2 regions of the Rhodoferax sp. P2_H8_2 genome follow, and region 2 is predicted to be linked to the other one. Evidence: riboswitches for the same ligand, from Rfam matches in the RefSeq annotation. Region 2 holds a riboswitch; the other holds the start of a gene.
What was found. Region 2 has a riboswitch for S-adenosylhomocysteine ahead of AC1DV6_RS07970 (homocysteine S-methyltransferase family protein). Riboswitches for the same ligand answer to the same signal wherever they lie in the genome.
Positions count from the first base shown of each region.

Region 1: another riboswitch for S-adenosylhomocysteine. It lies ahead of ahcY (adenosylhomocysteinase); the one in region 2 lies ahead of AC1DV6_RS07970 (homocysteine S-methyltransferase family protein).

Region 1 is NZ_JBFUFW010000007.1:50,192-53,695, reverse strand. Features, by position in the region: gene ahcY (adenosylhomocysteinase) at 1-1,187, opposite strand, end outside; S-adenosyl-L-homocysteine riboswitch at 1,262-1,355, opposite strand; gene AC1DV6_RS13310 (peptide chain release factor 3) at 1,437-3,068, shown strand; gene AC1DV6_RS13305 (S41 family peptidase) at 3,121-3,504, shown strand, end outside.
Region 2 is NZ_JBFUFW010000003.1:499,161-502,664, forward strand. Features, by position in the region: gene recQ (DNA helicase RecQ) at 106-1,971, opposite strand; S-adenosyl-L-homocysteine riboswitch at 2,132-2,223, shown strand; gene AC1DV6_RS07970 (homocysteine S-methyltransferase family protein) at 2,249-3,325, shown strand; gene AC1DV6_RS07975 (cyclic nucleotide-binding domain-containing protein) at 3,413-3,504, opposite strand, start outside.

The DNA of each region.
Region 1 (3,504 bases), on a different contig from region 2:
AGGTTCACCAGGCGGCCCTTGGCCAGCAGGATGATGCGCTTCTCGGCCTTCTTGCCGCTCTTGGGGAAGATCACATGGTCGACTTGAGGCTTGATCTCTTCCCACTTGCACTTGGCCAGCGATGCGACATCGATTTCGTTGTCAAAGTGGCCGATGTTGCAGACGATAGCCTGGTCCTTCATCGCGTCCATGTGCTTGTAGGTGATGACGTTCTTGTTACCGGTGGTGGTCACGAAAATGTCGGCCTTGTCGGCAGCGTATTCCATGGTCACAACCTTGTAGCCTTCCATCGCGGCTTGCAATGCGTTGATCGGATCGATCTCCGTCACCCACACTTGGGCGGAGAGCGCGCGCAGTGCTTGGGCAGAACCCTTACCCACGTCGCCGTAGCCAGCCACCAGCGCGACCTTGCCAGCGATCATTACGTCGGTCGCACGCTTGATGCCGTCCACCAGCGATTCGCGGCAACCGTACAGGTTGTCGAACTTGCTCTTGGTCACCGAGTCGTTGACGTTGATGGCGCGCATCTTCAGGTCGCCCTTGCCGGCCATTTCCTCCAGGCGCATCACGCCGGTCGTAGTTTCCTCGGTCACGCCCATGATGTTTTTCAGGCGGCGGCTGTACCAAGTGGGGTCGACCTTCAACTTGGCCTTGATGCTGTTGAACAGGCAAATTTCTTCATGGCTACCGGGCTTGGCCAGAACCTTGATGTCCTTCTCGGCGCGGGCGCCCAAGTGCATCAGAAGCGTGGCATCACCGCCGTCGTCCAGGATCATGTTCGGACCTTCAGCTGCGGTGCCCTTTTTACCGCTGAATTCAAAAATGCGATGGGTGTAGTCCCAATAGTCTTCCAGCGTCTCGCCCTTGACGGCGAACACCGGCGTGCCAGTGGCGGCAATCGCGGCAGCGGCGTGGTCTTGTGTGGAGAAGATGTTGCACGAAGCCCAACGCACATCGGCGCCCAGGGCTTTCAGCGTTTCAATCAGCACGCCGGTCTGGATGGTCATGTGCAGCGAACCGGTGATGCGCGCGCCCTTCAGCGGCTGGCTCTTGGTGAACTCTTCGCGGATGGCCATCAGGCCGGGCATTTCGGTCTCGGCAATGGTCAGCTCTTTGCGGCCCCACTGCGCAAGGCTCAGGTCGGCAATTTTGTAATCTTGGTTTTTTACGGGCTTCAGTACGCTCATGGCTCACTCCAAAAGTAAATTTGAAAGCCACTGACAAGTACGGGAATCGGGGAAAAGGACTCACCGCACAGACCAGTGGGTGAGCGTGGTTGGTGCTTGAACTGATCAAATTCAATCAGCTTTCCGAGCCTCGCTCACTGGTCGTGAACTGCAACGCTCCTCGGAAAGCGATAATTCTAGCCTTTTCCAGAACTCTGCACCAGATCGCACGGCCACCAAAGGCCCGCGACGCCTGCATTCCATTTGCCCATGTCTTTCCTCGAAGAAACCCGTCGCCGCCGCACCTTTGCGATCATTTCCCACCCGGACGCCGGTAAAACCACGCTGACCGAAAAGCTGCTGCTGTTCTCGGGCGCGATCCAGATTGCCGGCTCGGTGAAGGCGCGCAAGGCCAGTCGCCATGCGACTTCCGACTGGATGGAAATCGAGAAGCAGCGCGGCATTTCGGTCGCGTCATCGGTAATGCAAATGGCTTACCGCGACCATGTGGTCAACCTGCTGGACACACCCGGCCACAAGGACTTTTCGGAAGACACCTACCGCGTGCTGACCGCGGTGGACTCGGCGCTGATGGTGATTGATGCAGCCAACGGTGTGGAAGCGCAAACCCGCCGCCTGATCGAAGTCTGCCGCCAACGCGATACACCCATCATCACCTTCGTCAACAAGATGGACCGCGAAGTGCGCGAGCCGTTGGACATCCTGGACGAGATCGAACGCGAACTGGGCATGCCCTGCGTACCGATGACTTGGCCGGTGGGTCAGGGCAAGGCCTTTGGAGGCATCATCAATTTGCGCACGCAGGCGATGACGGTGTTCGAGTCGGGCAGCGAACGCCGCCCGCAGGACTTTGACACCGTGCCGCTCAACGATTCGGATTCATTGGCCAAGCGCTTTGGCCATGAATGGACCAGCGCGATGGAAAGCATGGAGCTGGCCACCGGCGCTTCCCCCGCCTGGGACCATGAGGCCTTTCTGGCCGGCAAGCAAACACCCGTGTTCTTTGGCTCCGGCGTCAACAACTTTGGCGTGATGGAAGTGCTGGACGCGTTGGTGGACCTGGCGCCATCACCCGGCCCGCGCACCAGCTCCTTTGTTGTCAACAAACAGCCCGTGATCAAACAGGTGCAGCCCGATGACGAGTCGTTCAGCGGCGTGGTCTTCAAGGTGCAGGCCAACATGGACGCCAACCACCGCGACCGCATCGCCTTTGTGCGCATGGCCTCCGGCAAATACACCCCAGGCATGAAGCTCAAAGTGATGCGCACGGCTAAGGAGCTACGCCCCACGTCCGTCGTCACCTTCATGAGCCAGCGCCGTGAGGCGGTGGAAGAAGCCTACGCAGGCGATATCGTCGGCTTTACCACGCACGGCGGCGTGCAACTGGGCGACACGATTACCGACGGCAGCGTGAACCTGATGTACACCGGACTGCCCTTTTTCGCACCTGAAATGTTCATGACTGTGGTGCTGCGCAACCCTTTGCGCACCAAGCAGTTGCAGCAGGGCCTGGCCCAATTGGGCGAAGAAGGTGCGATCCAGGTGTTCCGCCCTGAGATGGGCGGCAACATGCTGTTGGGCGCCGTCGGTCAGCTGCAATTTGAAGTGGTGCAGCATCGATTGAAAGGCGAATACGACGCCGACATCCGCCTGGAAGGCTGCCAGTACACCGGCGCGCGATGGATCACGGCTGACACACCCAAGGAGTTGCAAGAGTTTGTAAATGCCTACCCGCAGCGCATGGCGCGCGACGCGGCGGACACGCTGGCTTACCTGTGCACCAGCCCCTACGACGTGCGCCTGGCGCAAGAACGCTTCCCCAAGATTCACTTCCATCCGCTGCGTGAGCACGCGGGTCTGGCGCTGCAAAACGCAGGATAAACTGCCCGCATTAAAAAGCATTCAATGCTTGATTTTGAAAGGGAGCTTTCTGATGCGCGTAATTTCTCACCGTATGCAGCGCAATGTTGCGTACAGCTTTGTGTCTCTGGTATTGGCAGCAGGCCTGGCCGCCTGCGGTGGCGGAGGCGGCGGTGGTAGCACTGCGGCCAGCAACACTGCGCCCCCTGCTCCGCCTCCAGCATCGGCGTATCCTGCATCCAACACGCTAGCCAATGTCTGCACCGTAGAAGGCGAAAAAAAATTCGTTCGCTCCTATCTGGATGAAAAGTACCTGTGGTACCGCGAGATACCCACCGTCGATGCATCGACCTATACCAAGGTCATCGACTATTTCAAGGCCTTGCTGGTCAAGACACCTGATCCAAATGGTCTGCCAAAGGACCAGTTCAGTTTTGCGATCGCCACAGCCGATGCC
Region 2 (3,504 bases):
GCCGCTGCGCGGGTCGCTGCCCCCCGAGGGGGCTAATTTGGCTTCGCCGCTCTTCGAGAACCCTTGGGGCGGCCCGGCGGGAAATTACCCTTTTTACCCAACTCTTCAGGTCTGCGACACCACCCGCAAAACCTCTTGCGCATAGGCTTCCAGCTTCTTTGCGCCAATCCCGCTGATTCCCTGTAGGTCCTCCATCGATTGCGGAGAGCGCTGAGCAATGGCTGCCAGCGTCGCGTCATGGAAGATGACATAGGCGGGCAAATTGTGTTGTTTTGCCACTTCCCCCCGCCATGCCTTGAGCGCGGCGTAGCGCACCAGTCCATCGCTGTCCAGCGCAATCGGGGCTTTGACCACGGCGCCCAGGCGCGTGCTGCGCTTGCTTTTGCGTTCCGCCGGGCCGGAGGCGGATTCGCGCAACGCCACCTGCACTTCTCCCTTGAGCACCGCGCGTGAGCCTTCTGTCAGCTCCAGCGTGTCGAAGCTCTGGCCGTTCTCCATTTCCACCTTGTGCAGGCCCACCGCCCCGGTGGCTATCAGCTGGCGCAGCACGCCGCGCAACTGCACTTCGCTGAACGCGGCTCCCAACCCAAAGGTGCTCAAGGTGTTGTGGCCGAACTGCGTGACCTTTTCGGTTTGTTTGCCGCGCACGATATCCATCAAATGCCCGGCTCCAAAGCTGATGCCGTTTTGTTGCTGGATACGGTAGATCGTGGACAGCAGCTTGCGCGCAGCGTCGGTGCCGTCCCAGATTTCGGGCGGGTTCAGGCAGTTGTCGCAATTGCCGCAGGGCTCGCTTTGCTCGCCAAAGTAAGTCAGCAGCCGAACCCGGCGGCAGTCGGTGGCTTCGGCCAGCCCCAAGAGAGCGTCCAGCTTGCCGCGCATTACCTGCTTGAAATCCTCCCCGGCCGGGCTTTCATCGATCATGCGGCGTTGGTTCACCACGTCCTGCAGGCCATAGGCCATCCAGGCGTTCGCGGCGAGGCTGTCGCGCCCGGCGCGGCCCGTTTCCTGGTAGTAGCCCTCGATGTTCTTGGGCATGTCCAGATGCGCAACAAAGCGCACATCGGGTTTATCAATGCCCATGCCGAACGCGATGGTGGCGACCATCACGATGCCTTCTTCGCGTAGGAAGCGGTCCTGGTGGGTCTGGCGCACCTTGTTGTCCAGCCCCGCGTGGTACGGCAAGGCCTTCAGGCCCGCATCGACCAGCGTTTGCGCCATGTCTTCGACCTTTCGGCGTGACTGGCAGTAGACGATGCCCGCGTCGCCTTCGTGTTCGCGCTCGATGAAGCGCAGCAGTTGCAAGGTGGCGTCCCGCTTTTCGACAATCGTGTATCGGATGTTGGGCCGGTCAAAGCTGCTGACGAATGCGCGGGCATCCTCCAGCTGCAGCCGCTCCAGGATGTCGGCGCGCGTCAGGTCGTCCGCGGTGGCGGTGAGTGCGATACGGGGGATACCGGGGTAGCGCTCGTGCAGCACCGTGAGATTGCGGTAGTCCGGCCGGAAGTCATGGCCCCACTGGCTCACGCAATGCGCCTCGTCAATGGCGAACAGACTCAGCTTGCCGCGCTCGAACAGCGAATCCAGCAACGCGAGAAAGCGCGCGTTACTCACGCGCTCCGGCGCTGCGTAGAGCAGGGTGATCTCGCCGCGCAGCAGTTGCTGTTCGATTTGGTAAGCCTCGTCGCTGCTGAGGGTGGAGTTCAGGAAGGCGGCGCTGACACCGGCCTCATGCAGTGCGCCCACCTGGTCGTGCATCAGCGCGATCAGCGGCGAGATCACCAGCGTCACGCCTTGGCCGGCTTGCTGGCGGGCGATTGCGGGGATCTGATAGCAAAGGCTTTTACCGCCGCCGGTGGGCATCAGCACCAGTGCGTCGCCGCCCGCGATGACGTGTTCGACGATGGCCTGCTGGGGGCCGCGGAACTGCGGGTAGCCGAAAACTTCGCGGAGGATGTCGAGATGGGGCACGGGAGACGCTATAAAAACAGGAGCTGCTTACGCACGTTCTACGGGCGTTAGAGGCCAATTTGACCGCCAATTGCATTGGCGTATCGGTGAACCCGCTTCTCCCGTATGGGCGCTATTGTCGGATATGGCGGAGGTTGGGCGTTGTGAACTAAAATCGAGGCATCCCAAGGGGCGCTGCAGCCAGTGCCTGCCGACATCATGTTCAGGCAGATGACTGGTCAGGCTTGGGGCCACCAACTGCGCTCACTTGTTTGAAACCAACCAGTGAGCCGCCAGCATGAAACCCCGTCACTACACCCGCGCACAAGCCTTGCCAGGCATTCTGGAAAGCCGTATCGCCATCCTGGACGGTGCGATGGGCACGATGATCCAGCGCTTCAAGCTGGGCGAGGCGCAGTACCGCGGAGCCGGGTACACCGGACACGGCGGGCAGGGTGATCGGTTCAAGGATTTCCACCGCGACGTCAAAGGCAACAACGAGTTGCTGAGCCTGACCCGCCCGGACGTGATCTCGGACATCCACGAGCGCTATCTGGCCGCCGGTGCCGACCTGATCGAAACGAATACCTTTGGTGCGACCACCGTGGCCCAAGCCGATTACGACATGTCGGATTTGGCCTATGAGATGAACTTCGCGTCGGCCAAATTGGCACGCGCCGCCTGCGACAAATATTCCACACCCGACAAGCCGCGTTTTGTCGCTGGCGCGCTCGGCCCCACGCCCAAGACAGCCAGCATCAGCCCGGACGTCAACGACCCAGGCGCACGCAACGTGACGTTTGAAGAACTGCGCGCGGCGTATTACGACCAGACCAAGGCGCTGGTCGAAGGGGGTGCGGATGTGATTCTGGTGGAAACCATTTTCGACACGCTGAACGCCAAAGCAGCGTTGTTTGCGGTGGACGAATACTTTGAAGACAGCGGCGAGCGCCTGCCTATCCTGATTAGCGGCACCGTGACGGACGCGTCAGGTCGCATCCTGAGCGGGCAAACCGTCACCGCTTTCTGGCACAGCGTGCGCCATGCGCAACCGCTGGCCATCGGCCTGAACTGCGCGCTCGGTGCGACGCTGATGCGCCCCTATATCCAGGAGCTCAACCGCGCGGCGCCGGACACCTTCATCAGCTGCTACCCGAATGCCGGTTTGCCCAACCCGATGAGCGATACCGGTTTTGACGAAACGCCGGATGTCACCTCGCGCCTGGTGCGGGAGTTTGCGGCCGAGGGGCTGGTCAATATCGTCGGTGGCTGCTGCGGCACGACGCCGGACCACATTGGCGCGATTGCACATGCGGTGTTGCCATTGGCAACGCGCAGCCTTCAGCGCAATTACTTCTACAAAGAGGCTGCTTGACGCTTAAGAGCTGCAATTCCGCGCCGGGCCACCCCAAGCGGAATTAGCCTCCTTGGGGGGGCGGCAACCCGCGCAGCGGCGGAGCTCTTATTGCGGCGGCCGGGGCACGATGACATTGGCCAACTCATCCCGCATCGCGGTGGCGAGGCGGGCGTAGAGCTTGAGCTGTCGATTCGTGT